DNA from 3 places in the Kitasatospora paranensis genome. Region 1 is predicted to be linked to each of the others. Evidence: riboswitches for the same ligand, from Rfam matches in the RefSeq annotation. Region 1 holds a riboswitch; each other region holds the start of a gene.
The links. A riboswitch is a leader RNA that binds a small molecule or an ion and turns the genes downstream of it on or off. The one in region 1 is predicted to bind cyclic di-AMP.
Positions count from the first base shown of each region.

Region 2: linked by a shared signal. The riboswitch ahead of ABEB13_RS10190 (transglycosylase family protein) and the one ahead of ABEB13_RS22605 (M23 family metallopeptidase) in region 1 are both predicted to bind cyclic di-AMP.
Region 3: linked by a shared signal. The riboswitch ahead of ABEB13_RS34305 (transglycosylase family protein) and the one ahead of ABEB13_RS22605 (M23 family metallopeptidase) in region 1 are both predicted to bind cyclic di-AMP.

Region 1 is NZ_BAABKV010000001.1:4,675,987-4,681,757, reverse strand. It holds gene ABEB13_RS22615 (GNAT family N-acetyltransferase) at 1-215, opposite strand, end outside; gene ABEB13_RS22610 (hypothetical protein) at 397-1,203, shown strand; gene ABEB13_RS22605 (M23 family metallopeptidase) at 1,200-2,027, opposite strand; cyclic di-AMP (ydaO/yuaA leader) riboswitch at 2,035-2,197, opposite strand; gene ABEB13_RS22600 (YiaA/YiaB family inner membrane protein) at 2,425-2,715, shown strand; gene ABEB13_RS22595 (tautomerase family protein) at 2,747-2,977, opposite strand; gene ABEB13_RS22590 (hypothetical protein) at 3,113-3,298, shown strand; gene ABEB13_RS22585 (PaaI family thioesterase) at 3,503-3,928, shown strand; gene ABEB13_RS22580 (hypothetical protein) at 4,090-4,311, shown strand; gene ABEB13_RS22575 (roadblock/LC7 domain-containing protein) at 4,491-5,771, shown strand, end outside.
Region 2 is NZ_BAABKV010000001.1:2,033,629-2,039,399, reverse strand. It holds gene ABEB13_RS10195 (hypothetical protein) at 135-335, opposite strand; gene ABEB13_RS10190 (transglycosylase family protein) at 452-1,615, opposite strand; cyclic di-AMP (ydaO/yuaA leader) riboswitch at 1,621-1,809, opposite strand; gene ABEB13_RS10185 (hypothetical protein) at 2,077-2,343, shown strand; gene ABEB13_RS10180 (hypothetical protein) at 2,423-2,893, shown strand; gene ABEB13_RS10175 (hypothetical protein) at 2,959-4,176, shown strand; gene ABEB13_RS10170 (sirohydrochlorin chelatase) at 4,369-5,259, opposite strand; gene ABEB13_RS10165 (DUF397 domain-containing protein) at 5,642-5,771, shown strand, end outside.
Region 3 is NZ_BAABKV010000001.1:7,207,331-7,213,101, forward strand. It holds gene ABEB13_RS34290 (GNAT family N-acetyltransferase) at 1-301, opposite strand, end outside; gene ABEB13_RS34295 (glycoside hydrolase family 6 protein) at 506-1,726, opposite strand; gene ABEB13_RS34300 (DUF3626 domain-containing protein) at 2,002-2,871, opposite strand; gene ABEB13_RS34305 (transglycosylase family protein) at 3,042-4,097, opposite strand; cyclic di-AMP (ydaO/yuaA leader) riboswitch at 4,099-4,250, opposite strand; gene ABEB13_RS34310 (glutamate synthase subunit beta) at 4,755-5,771, opposite strand, start outside.

The sequences.
Region 1 (5,771 bases):
GGCTGCTTCTCGGCCTCTTCCAGGTAGAGCTCGATCTGGTCGGCGCACTCCTCCGCGTCGCGCGGCTCGAACGGCAGGAACCGGGCCGTCTCGGCGTCACCGAAGACCGTGTGCAGCCCGTCGACGTCCTGCGGCGAGAGGCGGAACTCGCGGATCGCCAGGCGCGGACCGACCAGCCGGACGGGCCGCACCGACGGGACCTGTTCGGGTGTCATGCCGGCCGACCCTACCCCCGACCGGGCGCCGGCCGGCGTCTCCCGCGCGGGTCCCGGGCGCAACGGCTACGGTACGGGACGTGAATGACGAAGACCTGCAGCTCATCCCCCGTACCCGCGCCGAGGAACTGCTCGCCTGGGCGGAGGCCCAGGGCCTGCCGCCCGTCCCCGAGGAGGCGCTGTGGACGGTGCTGGCGCTGCTGGAACTGGGGGCGCGCCGCTGCACGAGGGCTTCCCCGAGCTGGGCTCGGCGGTGCTGGAGCAACTGCTGCACGAGCGGCTGCACCTGTACGTCCAGCCGGAGGGCGACCCGGGGGTGTACGGCGCGGCGGTACGGCTGCTGATCGACCACCGGCGGGCGGTGCGCCGGCTGAACGCCAAGCGCCACGAGCGGCTGCACGCCGAGGCGGAGTGGCAGGGCGAGCTGCTCGGCACCCTGCTGCGGCGCCCGGCGCTGCTGACCTGGCCGCGGCTCTACACGCTGCTGCTGCGGGCGGACGGCGTGGACACCGGCGACCCGGACGCGGTGCGCGGCTGGCTGGAGGCGTTCCGCGAGCGCTCGCCCGAGGAGCGGACGGCGGCCTACGCGGGGCTGGTGGCAGCCGGCGAGCTGGACCCGCTGCCCGAGGCGGACGGCGAGCCGGCCTGGGGGAGCGTCCACCTGCTGTCGATCGGGATGGCCACCGACGGCGCCCGGCGACTGCTGGAGTACGGCCTCATGCAGCGCAGCTACCGCAACCTGGCCGCGCTGACCGCGCTCGGCGCGCCCATGCCGGACGAACTCTCCGGCGACTTCGAGGAGTTCGAGGCGGTGGCGGAGGACGGCGCGCTGTGGCTGAGCGGTGAGTGGACGGTGCCGGGCCTGGCCGAGCTGCTGGTCCGCGGCTACCCGGACCTCGCCCCGGAGCCGGGCACGGCCGAACTCCTCGCCTACGCGCAGGAGCGGGCCGGCGAGGACCAGGAGAACCCGGAGGTCGCGGAGGACTAGACCTGGACGCCCCGGTCGCGGAGCCAGGACTGCGGGTCGATCGGGGCGCCGCCGCCGGGGCGGACCTCCAGGTGGAGCCGGGGCCGGGTGACGCTGCCGGTCGCGCCGACCGCGCCGAGGACGGTGGCCGGGGTGGCGGGGCCCGAGGTGGCGGCGAGCCGGGCCAGGTGGCAGTACCAGATCTCGGTGCCGTCCGGCAGGGTCTGCACCACCCGGTAGCCGTACGAGCCGGCCCAGCCCGCGGAGGTGACGGGGCCGGAGGCGACCGCGGTGACGGGGGTGCCGACGGGGGCCTCGAAGTCGAGGCCGGTGTGCAGGCTCGCCCAGTACGCGCCGCCGGGACCGTACGGGGTACCGAGCGTGAAGGCCGCGAGCGGTGCGGCGAAGTCCGCCGGGGCGCTCTCGGCGGCCGCGCGGGTGTCCGCGGCGGCGGGTGCGGGCGCGGCTGTGGCCGCCGCGGCCGCGGCACGGCGGGCCTCGGCCTCCTGGGCGGCGGCGAGCCGGGCGGTCTCCTCGGCGGCGGTGCGCCGGGTGTCGGCCTGCTGCTGGATGCGGGCGGCGAGGGCGAGGCCGGGGTCGGCGGCGCTCTGCGCGGAGTCGTCGGGGGCGGCGACGGCGGGTTCCGCGGCCGCGGCCGGCCCGGCGGCGGCCGCGGTGAGGCCGGCGGCTCCGAAGGTGGCGGCCATGGTGGCGGTGACGCCGAGCAGCGGACTGCCGGTCCTGGTCTGACGGGGCACCCGGTGGCGGGCCTGGTCGGCCTGGTCCCAGGGGTGGTCGAGGAGCTGGGTGGATGCGGCGGGGTCCGCCGAGATCGTCGACGCCACGGGGGCGTACTCCTTTCCTTCCCTCGCCGACCGGGTTAGCTGACGGGTTCGGAGCAGGAAGGTCTCCTACGGCTGGGCCACGGCCCGGCCGATTCACCCCAAGGAAAGTGGTTCCCCGGCTCCCCGGCCCACCGGCGAGGGCGGACCGCGGGATTGAGCGACACGCGCACGGTGCCGTGTCGGTACGGCGTTGCCGACCGCGCTGCGTTATCAAACGTTAATGCGACGGCCCCCTGATTCCAAGTACTACCGCAGGTCTACTCACGTCACAGTTGGGCGACTTGGTGGATTTGTGACGGTTTGCCAGTCGAGCCCGGCGATGCCGTGACGGACGGTGACGACGCTGTTGAGTATCCGTACTCATGTGGCGGCGCGGCCGCTCCGGGACCCTGCATGCATGAGCGCACCGATGCAGCCCCGCACCACGGCCGCGTACCACCTGCAGGCCGTTCTGTCGTTCGCCCTCGCCACGGCCGCCCTGGCGATCGGGATCGCCTACCTGCCCGTCGACGCGTGGATGCGCGCGTTCCTGGCGGTCGGCCTGCTCTACGTGATCACCTCGGCGTTCACCCTGGCCAAGGTCGTCCGGGACCGCCAGGACGCCGGCGCCCTCACCTCGCGGGTCGACCAGGCCCGCCTGGAGAAGCTGCTCGCCGAGCACGACCCGTTCAAGGTGGACGGGCTCTGACCATCCGGCCGGGCGCAGCGGGCGGTCGGTGTCAGCCGGCGTCCTGCTCCGCCCGCTCGGCGGCCGCCGCCCGGTCCCGCTTCGCCGCATAGGTCTCACCGGCGAGCGACCAGTTCTCCAGCGGGACCTCGTCGATGGCCACCCAGATCACGCCCGGGTCCACCCCGGTGACCCGGGCGTACGCGGCGGTCAGCTCACGGGCGATCTCGGCCCGCTGCTCCTCCGTGCGGCCGGCGAGCTGCTTGACGTTGATGAAGGGCATGACGACTCCAGGGGCGGATCCGGGTCGGTCCCGGACCGGTCGGCCGCACGCTACCGCAGGCGCTCCGGGGGCACGGCCGGGCGGCGGACGACCCCGGCCGCGTGACCCGGCCCGGCGCGGATCGTTGGGCAGGGCATGAAGAAGCGCAGCATGCTCGCCTTTGCCTCCCTCGCCGTCGGCGTCGTCGCGTCGCTGACCGCTCCCAGTGCCCACGCCGACGCCCCGCAGCACCGCACGGGCGACGCCCGGACGGTGACCGGCGCCGAGCTGCCCGACGCCGGCGCCGACGGGGCGGCCGACACCGACCGGGACGTCTCCTGATCCCTCCCCGCACCGGGCCGCCCGCACCACCTCGCCGCCCGGCCCCACGCAGCCCCGAAGGCCCGCGCCGCCCGCGCGGGCCTTCGCCGCGTCCGGGGGCGGTCCCGGGACGGTCCGAGCCCGGCCGGCCTTGACGCCGGGGCGGGGGAAGCGGAGGGTTCGATGAGCAACGCCACCGCACCGGACAGACCAGGACACCCACCCATGGACACCCTCACCGACCGTCTCCGCGCCAACCTCGCGGGGCAGCGCCTGCTGGCCACCCTCGGGGTGGAGATCGTCGAGCTGGCCCGCGGCCGGGTGGTGCTCGACCTGCCCGTCCGGCCCGAGGTGACCCAGCAGAACGGGTTCGTCCACGCCGGCGCGATCAGCACCCTCGCGGATGCCGCGGCCGGCGCCGCCGCGCTCTCCCTGATGCCCGCCGGCAAGGACGTGCTGAGCGTGGAGTTCAAGCTCAACCTGCTGAGCCCCGGGGTGGGCGACCGGCTGCGCGCCACCGGCACCGTCGTCCGCAGTGGACGGACCATCACCGTCGTCGGCGCCGAGGTGCGGTCGGTCACCGGCGGGGTGCCCGGCAAGGAGGTCGCCCTGATGCAGGGCACGATGATCGCCGTCGACCGGACGGCGTAGCCGGGCCCGCCGCCCGGGGACCGGAACCGATTCGGAGGGGATTCGAGACCGTCCCGTCGCAGAAGCAGGACAAGACTTGGTCCCCACGGGGTACTCGTCACAGCGGGCGGCCCTCCGCCGCCCGCAACGCGCCACGGCAGGAACACGAAGGACGTGCAGAGATGACGAAGACCGCCCCCGGCACGGCGGCCCCGGCGACGGCCGCGGGCCTCGTACCCGGCCAGCGCACGCCGGCCGGCCCGTCGGCCGCCCCCGCCGCGGCGTCCGCGCCGGGCCTGCTCGCCACCGTCCTCCGGGCCTTCGAGGTGGCCCGCGGCCTGCCCCGCCTGCGTCCCGTCGCGGCCCGCCCGCAGGAGTCGTACGGCGAGGTCGACGGGCAGTAGTCCCACCCGCGCCGCCACCTGTCGGGGCACTTGACGCGGCCTCGATCGAAGTGCACTTCAAAAGAGCAGAGTTGACGGAGCGGCCGATCTCCGTGGTGATGATTGACGGGTCCCGCTCACCAAAGCGTGGATCCGTTCACACTTTCGTAGGATCATCACCCTAGAATTCGCGCGTGACGATGACTCAGTGGTACGCGGTGGCAGCCGCCGTCCTCGCCGTCCTCTCCCTGACGGCGGCCGCGAGATACCGCGCCGTCACCGTCACCCTGCGCCGGCGGCTCGCCGAGCAGCAACGCGAACTCGACGGCCTGCGCACCGTACTCGACGCCGAACTCGCCCGCCGCGGCGCCGAGACCGCCGCCGTCCAGCAGGAGCAGGAGCTCACCGCCGCCACCCAGCGGGCCTTCCTCAGCGTGGCCCGCCGCATCCTCGTGATGGCCCACGACCAGCAGGCCGGGCTCGACGAGATGGAACGCACCCACGACGACCCCGCCCTGCTCGACGGGCTGCTCAAGGCCGACCACGCCGCCGCCCAGCAGGCCAGGCTCGCCCAGACCCTCGCGGTGCTCTGCGGCGCCCGCGCCGGCCGGCACTGGCCGGAACCGGTCGCGCTCGAGGACGTGGTACGCGGCGCGCAGTCCCGGATCCTGCCGTTCCAGCGGGTGGTGGTGCGCAGCCGGCTGGAGACCGCCGTGGTCGCCGCCGCCGCCGAGGCGCTGATCCACGCCGTCGCCGAGCTGCTGGACAACGCCACCCGCTACTCGCCGCCCAGCACCCAGGTGTTCGTCACCCTGATCCCCGTCCACAACGGCGCCGTCATCGAGATCGACGACGCCGGGGTCGGGATGCCCGAGCAGGCCGTCGAGAAGGCCGCCACCGCACTGGCCGGCGGCAGCGGGCTGGAGGTCTCCCGGCTCGGCGAGGTGCCCCAGCTCGGCCTCGCCGCGGTCGGCCGGCTCGCCGAGCAGTACGGGTTCCGGGTCACGCTCAGCTCCGCGCCTTCCCCGTACGGCGGTGTCCGGGTGGTCGTCCTGCTGCCGAACGCCCTGCTCACCGAGCCGCTGCCGACCTCCGCCGGGGGCCAGCCCGCCGACGGGGCCGTGCCGGCAACCGCCGCCCGGCGCACCGCGCCGCCCGCCGGGGCGCGCGCGGCCGCCGCCCGCGGGGCCGAGGACGGCGGGGCACCGACCGGCGGACTGCCGCGGCGCACCAACCGCCGCCGCAGCTCCCCCATGGAGGACGACGAGGCCCGCCCGCGGCCGGCCGCCGCGCCGGAGCCCGCCGCGCCGCGCTCGGCCCGGGAGGCCCAGGCCTTCATGGCGCTCTTCCAGGCCGGGACGGCCGACGGCCGCTCGGCCAGCGGCACCCACCGGCTGCCCGACCTCCCGGCCGAACCCGTCCCGGGGCCGGCCACGCTTCCCGCCTCCCCCAACAGCCCCAGCGCTCCGGAGACCTCAATG
Region 2 (5,771 bases), 2.6 Mb from region 1:
GGCCCAGGAGAGGTGAACTCTCCTGGGCCCCTTCGGTGTTCGATGCACGACGTGCACGTCGTGCATGCCTCGTCGTGCCGTGCCCGTCCGTCCCCGTCGGGTTCCGTCCGGCGGTGCTCCGGTCGTGCGTCCGGTCAGCCGTCCTCGGCGACCCGCCGCGGCGGCTGCGTCCGCTGGGCGTCGGCGGCCTCTCCGGTCCGGGCCTCGGTGCGCCGCCCGCGCGCCAGGTAGTCGCGGACGACCACCTCGACCGCGTCCTGCGGATTGCCCGCGCCGGACAGCAGCATCACCTCGATCGCCAGGTCGGCATCCAGGGTGACGGTGACCTTCGCCATGCTGACTCCCGCGGGTCGGTGGGGGCTTCAGCCTACCCGGGCAGGCCGAAGCCCCCGGTGCCGAGCGGCCAGCTCCGGGGGCGACGGTGGAACGGTTGACCCGACCCGTGGTGGGATCAGATACGGCCGGCGAAGTCCGGCGCCCAGTTGGCGATGGTCTGGGTGCGGACACCGGCGCTGGGGTTGGCGGCCTCGACGTACTTGCCGTCGCCGACGTACATGCCGACGTGGTACACACCGGAGTTGGCGCCGTTGTTGGACCAGAACAGCAGGTCGCCCGGCTGCAGGTTGTCCAGCGACACGTGGGTGGAGAAGTCGGCCTGGTCGGCGGCGACACGCGGGATCGCGATGCCGGCCGCCTTGTAGGCCGCCTGGGTCAGGCCGGAGCAGTCCCAGCCACCGTTGCCGGTGCCGCCGTAGATGTACGCCTGGCCGACCTTCGACAGGGCGAAGTTGACCGCGGCGGCCTTCGAGCCGGTGACGGCCGAGGCCTTGGTGGCGGTGGTGGCGGCCGCCGGGGCGGCGGTGGTGGCCGGCTTGGCCGCGGTCTGCGCGGAGCCGCTCTGCGCGGTGGCGGAGCCGCCCAGCGACAGCTTCTGGCCCGGGTAGATCGAGTCGGGGCCCTCGGTGAGGACCGACTTGTTCAGGTCGTACAGGTGCTGCCAGCCGCCCTGGACGTGGTTGCTGTCGGCGATGCGGGACAGCCAGTCGCCGGCCTTCACCGTGTAGGTGCCGCCGTGGTTCCAGGAACGGTGCTGCTGCCAGGACTTGCCGCTCTGGGCGGGCTTGGCGTCCTGCGAGGCGGTGGAGCCGCTGCTCTGGGCGGGGGCGGCCGGGGCGGCCGGGGCGGCGGGGGCCGCGGCGGCCGGAGCCGGGGTGGTCGAGGCCGAGCCGCCGGGGTTGACCGCCGGGGCGGGGCCGCCCTTGGTCAGGCCGGCCTGGACGGAGCAGACGGGCCAGGCGCCGGGGCCCTGGTCGGCCAGCACCTTCTCGGCGATGGTGATCTGCTGGTCCTTGGTGGCCTGGTTCGCCTGCGGGGCGTAGGTGTGGCCGCCGTAGGCCGCCCAGGTGCTGGAGGTGAACTGGAGGCCGCCGTAGAAGCCGTTGCCGGTGTTGATCGACCAGTTGCCGGAGGACTCGCACTGGGCGACCTTGTCCCAGGTCGCGACCGAGGCGGCGTTGGCGGTGCCGGCGGTGAGGCACGGGATCGACAGACCGATGCCGACCACGCCCGTGGTGGCGAGCAGTCGGCGGGTGCGCTTGGAGTTGATGGACAGCATGAAACAGCGTTCCTCTCCCACGCCTGCGAGGTGAGCTGTCGGATTCGGGCTGGAGTTGCCCGGCCGCACGTACGGGCACGTCGAGACGGACGTGTCCGGTTGTGCGGCTTCACCCCAAGCCGAGGGCCGGTCCATGACCGGCCCTGGGCGACTTACCTGGTTCCCCCGCCCCTGCCGAAGTGCGTATCGCTTTGCCAGTCGGCCCGCCGGCAGGACTCGGCGTTCGGGTCGACTGGGTCCGTGTGACCACGAACGTGGGAGGACATTAGACAGACTTAAGTTCAAACCGCAAATATGTGTGACGGCGATCACAGGTGATCTTGATTTAATTCAAGATCGATTGTTCCCGGCGATTCCGGTCGCGTTCGGCCCTTTTCGCGCAATCCCCTTGAATGGAAAGCGGCTTGTTTATGCTTCAGGCGGCGGGGCCGCACCGGGCCCCGGGGGAGGGCTCGCCGATCATGGAACACCGTGCCACGCCGCCCGAACGGGTGCCAGGGCCACAGGTCCCGCGCTCCGCCGTCGACCGGCGCCGCCTGCTCGGCTGGCTCGCCGTCCCGGTCGTCCTCGCTGCCGTCGGAGGCGAGGAGTTGCTCCGGCGCGAGCTGGTGGCCGACGCCTCGCCGGGGCCCACCGCGCCGCCGCTGAGCGGGCCCTCGACGGCCGCCGAAGGGCACGTGCACAGCGCCGCGCCGCCGGAGGCCCCGCGCCCTCCCCGATCGACCTGACCGGCCGGCACTGGTCGGACGCGGCGGGCTGGGGCGGTGCGGTGCCCGGCCCCGGAGTGCGGTCACGATCGCCGACCGGGTGCTGCTCGACACCGACGCCGCGGTCGGGTCGCTGTTGATCGAGCCGGGCGGCTCGCTGGTGTTCGCCCCGGAGCGCAGCCTGACCCTTGCGTCCGCGGGCAATGTCGAGGTCCGCGGCACCCTGGCGCTCTCGCCGGCCGGGGCGGCCGTGCACGCCCTGCGCTTTCCGTCCGTGGACGAACGGAAGTTCCGGGGCGGCGGCATGACGATCGCAAACACGGACACCGGCCTCTGGGTCACCGGGGCCGGCTACCTCCGGCTGGACGGCGCCGCCAAGACCGCCTGGGTCCGCGCGGCGGCCGCACTGGGACCGGGCGACGCCACCCTCACGCTGGCCGCCGCACCCGCGGGCTGGCAGGCCGGCGACGAGCTCGCCGTCACCCCGAGCGGACCCCCGACGGCGACGACTTCTCCACCCGATACGATCTGTGCACGATCAGCCGGATCGACGGCCGGACGGTCACCCTGACCGCTCCGCTGGCGTACGCCCACCCGCGGGTCGCGGTGGGTGCCGGCCTCACGCTGGGCGCCGAAGTGCTCAACCTCACCCGCAGCGTGCGGATCGAGGGCACCGAGCGCGGCCGCGCCCACGTCCACGTGACGAGCTCGCGGCGCGCCGACGTCCGGCACGCCGCGCTGCGCTGGCTCGGCCCGCGGCAGCCCGGCAAGGACACCTTCGCCGGTGCCCCGGTCACCGAGCCGGTGCTCGGCCGCTACGGGCTGCACTTCCACATGCTCGGGGACGCCGGCCGCGGCACGGTCGTGGAGGGCGTCGTCGTCCGCGACACGGGCAGCCACGCGTTCGTCCCGCACGCCAGCCACGGCATCACCTTCCGCAGCTGCATCAGCCACCGGACGTGGGAGGACGCCTACTGGTGGGACGGCCCGCTGGACACCCGGACCCCTCAGGCGCCGTCCGACGACATCACCTACGACTCCTGCGTCGCGTCCCTGACGACCTACGAGCCCGCTCCCCGGGGCTACCGGCTGACCGGCTTCTCGCTGGGCGCCGGCACCGGCGGCACCGCCCGGGACTGCGTCGCGGTCGGCGTCCAGGGCGCCACCGGGGCGTCCGGCTACGAATGGCCGGAGACCAGCGAGGGCATCTGGACGTTCGAGCGCTGCCTGGCCCACAACAACGCCCAGAACGGCATCTTCGTCTGGCTCAACGCCCAGCACCACCACAGCGTGGGCCAGTTCGTGGCCTACCACAACGGCGGCTGGGGCATCGAGCACGGCGCCTACCTGAACGACTTCGACTACACCGCGAGCGTCCTCTACGGGAACGGCGCCGGTGGCCTGGTGGTGCACGCCCTCGGGCGCGACTCCGGCACCGTCGTCGACGGCCTGCTGATCGACGCCGCGGGCCGGTCCGACTTCGCCATCGCCACCGCCAAGCACCAGCTGGCCGGCGAGACCGTGACGATCAGCCGGTGCCGCCTGACCGGGTACCGCAAGGCCGGCGTCGGCTTCCGGGCCACCGCGGACGGCCACCCGGACGACATCGCCGTACTGGACTGCTCGTTCGGCGGCAACGAGGTCTGGCTCGACCCCGAGTCCCCGCCGCCCACCCGGATCGTGCTGCGGCGGGCGGGCGACCGGCAGGCCGTCCGGCTCACCAGGGGCGGGCCGGGCACGGCCGAGCCGCAGTGGAACGCCTCCGCCGCCCCGGTGGCCGTGGACACCCCGCCCCGGGCGCTCGCCGCCCCTCCGTGGCGCTCAAGGACATCGCGGCGGTCACCGACCGCCTGAAGACCTGACGGACCGCCAGGGGTCCGCTGCAGGGCATCGGCCACGCCGCCGAGGGAGATGCGCCCGCGGGGCGCTGGAGAGAGCTGCTGGGGGAGGACCGCTGGGCGGCATGGGGGAGAGCCGTCGGGCGGGAACGCCGAAGAGCCCCGGCGCTCGCCGGGGCCCTTCGGCACGGTTCCTACGGCTCGACGGTCACTGCTCGGCCCGGTGCTCCCCGGTGGCCTCGCCGTGCTCGTCCTGCTCCTCGTACTCCGCCGGGGCAGGCAGCGCCGCCAGGTAGGTGGAGGCGATCAGCTGACCGACCGTCGGGTAGGCGCCGAGCGGGGCGGCGCTCGGGCAGCCGGTCTCCTCCGCGGCGGTCGCCAGCAGCTCGGAGTCGGCCTCCGGGCCGATCACCAGCGGGGCGAGCGCGGGGCGCTCGGAGCCGGTGGCCTTCAGGTGGTCGACCGCGGCGGCGACCGAGCCCGGGACGTCCAGGGCGGCGGCCACGACCGGCACCGCGAGGCGGGCCGCCAGCAGCACACCGGTGATCCCGGCGGCGGCTGCCGCGTCCTCGCCGCCGACAGTGGTCAGGACCACGCCGTCCGCGGCGGTCGCGATCGCGAACAGCCGCGCCCGGTCGGCGCGGGCCAGCCCGGCCTCGGACAGCCGGACGTGGACGGCCTCCGCCAGCAGCGGGTGCGGGCCCAGGGGGTCGGTGACCTCGGCGCCCGCGGCGGCCGCGACCTCGTACAGCTCCGTCAGGAAGCCGTGCGGGCCGGACACCAGCGGGACGACGACAGGGGCGGGCGCGCCGTTGCCGGCGGCCATGGCCAGGAGATCGGCGACGGTCGGCGCATCGGCGGACTCGTCGGCCAGGTAGCCGGCGGCGATCTCGATGCCCGGCTGCTCGCCGCGCACGATGGACAGCAGCTCGTCGACGAGCGGCCGGGCCTCGGGGCCGGCGGTGGCCGGCACGGCCAGCAGCAGGGCCGGGGAGCCCGACGGGATCTCGGGACGCTCGGGACGGCGGTGGCGCCCCCGCGCACGGGAGCCTGGCGTACGGACGGGCAGTGGCGCGCCCGGGATGGCTGCGGTGCTCATGGCGGAGATCGTAGGACATTGCGGCGGTCGGGCGGCAGCCGGATCCCGCCACGGACTGCTCCCGGCCCTCCAAAACGGGACATAGTTCGCGAAGTCACGTTGATCCGGTGGCACGGGTGAGTGATGCGGCTCACAGTGGCGGTTGTGACTGCGCGTGAGTTCGCATCCGGCCCGCGAAGATCAACAACGCGCAGGCCGATCCGCACGCACGGTGATCATTTACGGGGTCATGCGCCCTGGTATGTCCGTCTTTGTCGTCCGAACGGTCCCCTCGATGGGTGCGGGATCCGTACCAAATGCACGCGCAATGTCCTGTGCTGATGCACGTGCACCCGAGCTATCATCACGTCAAGTGAGGCAGTCGCCGATTACTCGGGGAGAGATGATGAGCGAGACCTACAACGGCATGGCGGCCACGGAACTCGACGGTGTGGTCTGGCAGAAGAGTCTGCACAGCAACTCGCAGGGCAACTGCGTGGAGTTCGCCGCTCTCCCCGGGGGTGACGTCGCGA
Region 3 (5,771 bases), 2.5 Mb from region 1:
GAGCCAGGGCGTGCTCGTACAGCGCGCGGCCGAGGCCCTGCCGTCGGTGGGCGGGCAGGATGCGGGCGATCACGGTGGCGGCGGGCGTCTCGTCGTCCGGCGGCCGCACCGTGGAGCAGCCCACCAGGGTATCGCCGAGGTGGGCCACGTCGAGCCGGTTGCGGCGGCTGCGGGCCCGCACGTCGTCGGCCGACAGCGGGTCGGTCGGGATGATCGTGTTGTGGACGTGCCGCCAGTCCGCGAGCAGGGCATCGCCGTCCGGCGCGTCGGCGTCCACGCGGGTGAAGCGGAGTTCGGTCATGGCAGCAGGAAAGCGCTGCCGGTCGCGGTCCGTCAACTGCATTGCGCCCGGTGGGCGGCAGCGCCGGGCCGCCGCGGAGCCGCAGGCGGGCGGGCGCCGCACGGGAGCAGCCCGTGCGGCGCCCGGGGCCGGTCCGGCGGGTGGGCCCGGACCGGCCAGGGGGAGTGGTGGGTGGGGGAGCCGGGCAGGAGCGACGGCGTGGTGTCAGTGTCCGTCGTTCACCGGGAGGTTGAAGCGCAGGGCGGGCGAGGCGTGGGCGGCCAGCGAGTGCGCCTGGTCGGCCCACCAGGCGCCGGCGGCGGGGTCGGCCGCTCCGTACTCGGGATCGGTGCCGCCGGTGGTGCCGCGGGTGCAGCTGCCGTCGGACTCGCCCGGTACCTTGACCCACAGGAAGGCGTCGAGCAGCGCGGTGTGCGTGTCCGCGGTGGGCCGGGTGCCGAGGCCGCGGCCGGGCGGGTTGCACCAGGTCTGGGCGTCCGGGTAGTCGGCGGTCGGAGTCCACGGTCCCTGGCCGTTGCGGCTGCTGTCGATGACGAAGTGCGGCAGCTTGGCGTCGGCGGGCACGTGGGCGGCGTACCAGGCGTCCGCATCCGCCTGCGGCCAGTACTGGTTGGCGCAGTCGTCGGGGGAGGCGCCGGCGGTGTTGGTCAGGTACCAGGTGCACTTGGCCACCTGGGTGCCGTAGCGCACCAGGTCGGCGTCCTTCTGGTAGTTGGAGACGTTGAGGAAGAAGCCCTGGGCCCGGTTCACGCCTCCGTCGACCAGGAGCCGGGCCATGGTGCCGGTGTTCTGCCAGGCGCTGTGGCCGGCGTCGAGGTAGACGGCGGCGTTGGGCTGGGCCACCAGCCGGTCGACGGCGCCGTTGATCTCGGCCAGCCGGTCGGTCTGCTGCTGGGCGGTGCCGCCGCAGAATGCGGGGCTGAGGGCCAGCCCGTCGGGCTCCAGGACGACCACCGTGCGGTGGTCGCCGATGCCCTGGGCGAGGGCGTCGACCCAGGCCGCGTACTCGGTGGCGTTGGAGGCGCCGCCGGCGGAGTACTGCGAGCAGTCGCGGCCGGGGACGTTGTACGCGACCGCGACCGGGACCTGCCGTTGGAGAGCGGCGCGGCTCTGCAGCCGGGCCATCGCAGTGGTGGTCTCGCCGGGTGTCGCCGTGCCGTTGAACCACTGGGCGACCGGGTACGAGGCCATCCGGGCCATCGCCAGGGCGTCGCCGTAGTCGCCGGCGCGGAGGTCGGTGGCGGCCTGGTGCACGGCCTTGCTGTCGAGGTCGACGTAGAAGCTGCTGCCGGGGGCCGGAGCCCGGTCGGCACCCGCGGTCGTCCGGGTGGACGCGTCGGCGGTCGCGGGGAGGCAGCAGACCGCGGCGGTGGCGAGCACGGCGCTCACGGCCGCGATACGACGGCTGGGGCGGGGGCGGGACACGTGCGGCTCCTAGGGTGGGGTGGCGCCGGAACGGTACGAGGGGAGCGCCGTCGGGGTGGAATCACACATGGGAGCGCTCCCATATCTGCGAGGCAGTTCTATTCCGCCACTGCCGCACCCGTCAAGGCTTTGCGCAGCCTTCGGGGCCTTCTCGACCTCCTCGGCCTGATCGGCCGCCCGGGTTTCGCGGCTTCCGCCACCCTTGCGCCAACTGACGGACCATCAGGCGGATGGTGTGCGCGCAGGGGCATGCCGCGGGCGTCCGGGCACGGGCGTCAGTCGGGCGGGCAGCACGGCGGCGCCGACCGGCTCGGTCGGCCGAAGCGGGCCAGACAGTGCCACACCCGCTTGAGCGCCTGCGGGTCGTGCCGTCCGGTGTTGGCGGCGTCGCCGAGGATCCGCGGGTCCAGCAGGCCGTCCTGGGCGATCCGGGCGCCGAGCGCGACGAACTCCGGCCCGCGGTAGTCGGGATGGCGCCGCAGGTGGTCCACGGTGAGCCGGAACCCGGGGTGCCACTCGACCGGGAACGGAAGCCGGCCGGCCGCCGTTTCGACGGCCGTGCCCCGGTGCCCGGGATCGAGGACCAGCGCCTCGACGTCGCCCGCGAGCCGCACGGGGCCGTGGACCTGGGCCTCGACGTAGTCGTCGAGGGTGTCCCGGTCGTCGGCCTCGGCCAGTGCGACGAGCGAACAGCGGTCGGCCACACCGAAGTCGGCAGGCTCGGCGGCGCTGTCCGGGTAGCAGAGGGTCGTCCGGGCGAGTGCCTCCGGACGCAGTCGGAGGTGTGCGGACCCGAACCGGGGTGCGGCCCCGAACGGGGAGCGGCGGAAGTCGAGGGCGCCGTAGACCGGCCGTTGGTGGGCGGCGGCGTTGTCGTAGGCGCCGCCGAAGATCCGGTTCTCCCAGCGCCACCGGTCGCCGCCCGGGTGGGCAGTGAGGCCGCCGTTGCTGGTCCCGGTGACGAACTGGGAGTGGTAGACGCCGTCGTCGGCCAGCCGCTCCAGGATCGGGCGGCCGTCGGCGGTGCGGTCCGGGTGGAAGTTCAGGGTGATCGACAGGGCCGGGTCGAGCGGGCCGCCGCGGGACAGCGACGCGACGTGCCGCAGGGCCCGCTCGTGCGGCGCGAAGGAGGTGTCGGCACTCATCGGCGCAGTATGCCGGAGGGCGCCGCGCCCGGCTGCCGATTTTCTCGGCCCTGCTCGGCCCTGCTCGGGCGTCCGTGCGGGCCGGGGAGCACGCGCCGCGGCCCCGGTCCGGATGGTGCCGGAGCCGGGGCCGCCGCGTCGTCGGTGCCGCGGTGCTGCAGCGCTGACTGCTACTGGATGTCGAGGACCTGGCCCGGGTGGATCAGGTCGGGGTTGTCGCCGACGGTGCTCTGGTTCTGGTCGTAGAGGTGCTTCCAGCCGCCGAGCTTGTGGGTGTCGGAGATCCCGGAGAGGGTGTCTCCGGGGGCGACGGTGTAGGAGGTGGTGTCCGGGGCGGTGGCCGGGGCCGGCAGGGCCGTGCCGTCCGTGGTGGTCGGCGTGCCGGTGGCGGCCGTCGGGTCCCCGATGGGTGCACCCGGCGTGGTGCCCGTCGTGCCGGTGCCGGTGCCGGTGCCGGGAGCGGTGGTGGTGGTGCCGGTGCCGGTGCCCGGGGTGTCCGTCGTGGTGCCCGGGGCGGGCGTGCCCGGCGCCGGGGTGGTCGTCGTGGTCGGAGCGGGCGTGGCGCTGCCCGGTGCGGGGGTGCCGGTGGTGGGCGCCGGGGAGGCCGTGCCGGTGTTCTGCTCGTAGACCTGCTGGCTGGTCGTCCAGTACCAGGTGCCGTTCGCCTGGTACCAGTACACGCCGGTGGCGGCGTCCAGGCCCTGCATGCCGGGGAAGACGGGGGCGGCGCTGCCGCGCTGCGTCGGGACGTCCGGCGTGGTGGTGACCGGTGCCGACGGCGTGCCGGTGGTCGCCGGTGCGCTCGGCGTCGTGGTGGCGGGCGCGCTCGGCTGGGCGGTGGCCCGGCCCTCGCCGGTCAGCCCGGCGCCAGTGGCGCAGCTGCCCCAGACGGAGGCGCCGCGGTCGGCGAGGATGCGCTCGGCGACCGCGATCTGCTGCTCCTTGGTGGCGTGGTCGGGCTCGGCGGCGTACGCGTCGCCACCGTAGGCGACCCAGGAGCGAAGGTCGATCTGGAGGCCGCCGTAGGCCCCGTTGCCGGTGTCCTTGGACCAGTTGCCGGCGCTGGCGCACTGGGCGACCGCGTCCCAGGTGGTGGGCGCGACGGCGTGGGCGCCGGTGGCGGTGAGCAGTGGCAGGGCGATTCCCACGCCTGCCACGCCCGCCGCAGCGACGGCGCGCTCGGTCTGGGTGGGGCGGCGGTGGCGGCCGGAGCCGATGAAACCCATCGAGTTCCCTCTCCGCACGCCTGCGAGGTGAGCTGTCGGGTTCGGACCGGGAGGTGGCCCGGCCGCGCGAGGCGGCTTCACCCCTAGCCGTGGAGGACGGCGTGGTACGTGTGGGTCCCCCGTCCCTGCCCAGGGTCTGGTCGGTGACCCGGTGACGCGGTGGGCAGGGTTCGGCGTGCCGCGTTTCGGGCGCCCGTGCTGTCGGGCTGCTCCGGAGATTAGAGGGAATGGTGCCTCAGTAACAAGCTGGCATCCCGACAATCACACAACCATCACGAGTGATCGGTTGGCTCGCGCCGTCCGCAGGGCGGCGCGCGCCCGGTCGGGGCGGGCCCGCGGTGGCCGGAGTGCGGCCGGCGTCCGGCTGTTGCAGGGCTGCGGCGCAGGTGGCGCGGCCCGTGGGCGGCCCGCCCGGGCCGACGGCCGACCTTTCCTGTCGTGTCCGCGACGGTTGGCCTCTCCGCCTTTTCCGCACAAAGGCCGGAATGCGGTGTCCGGAATTCCCCGCATTGTGCCGGGGGTGGCGGCGGGAATTCACCGGTCGGCGCCGGGAGCCTTGCGAACAGCGGATGATCATGGCACGAACGGCGGGTGTCCGTGGACGGTTCGTGGGCCGACTCCGGCGCCCCGCGCCTCGTCCGCCGTCCGGCCGTCGGCCTACCGCGGGCCCGGGGGCCGGACCGCGGCCGGGGTGTCCTCCGCCGTGATCGGGCGTGCGCCGGGAGTGATCGGCGAGGGCAGTTCGTCCCGTCCGGTCAGGTACCGGTGCACCGCGGCTGCCGCGGCACGGCCCTCGGCGATGGCCCAGACCACCAGCGACTGGCCGCGCCCGGCGTCACCGGCGACGAAGACCCCGTCGGGGCCGGCCGCGAAGCCGTCGTCCCGGGCGAGGTTCCCGTGCCCGTCCAGGTCGAGGCCGAGCTGGCGCACCAGGGCGGTACCGGGCTCCGGGCCGGAGAAGCCGAGGGCGAGCAGGACGAGGTCGGCCTCCAGGGTGTGCTCGGTGCCGGGCAGTGGGGCGCGGGTGCCCGGCGCCGCGTCGGCGATCCGCACGGCGGAGACCCGGCCCCGGGCGTCCGTGTCGAAGCGGACGGTCGCCGAGGCGTAGCACCGGATGTCCGGCCCGTCGCCGTCCGCCGGCTGCCGGCAGGCGCAGGCCTCCTCGTGCGAGGTGGTCTCGTGGTGCACCTTGGGGTGCACGGGCCACGGCTGCGCGCCCGGGCGGCCGTCCGGCGGCCGCGGGTTGATGTCGAGCTGCCGGACACCGGCGGCCTGCTGGCGGACGGCGGTGCCCACGCAGTCGGCCGCGGTGTCGCCGCCGCCGATCACCACCACCCGGCGGTCGAGGGCGCTGACCGGCGAGGCCGCCAGGTCCCCGGCGGCCACCCGGTTGGCCAGCGGCAGGTACTCCATGGCCTGGTGGATCCCGGTCGATCCCCGCCCCGGTACTGGCAGTTCCCGCCACGCGGTGGCGCCGACCGCGATCACCACCGCGTCGTGGCCGGCCCGCAGCTCCGCGGCCGACAGGTCCTCGCCGACCGTGACGCCGGTACGGAACTCCGTCCCCTCGGCACGCAGTTGCTGGATCCGGCGGTCCACCCGGTGCTTCTCCAGGCGGAAGTCCGGGATGCCGTACCGCAGCAGGCCGCCCGGGCGGTCGGCGCGCTCGTACAC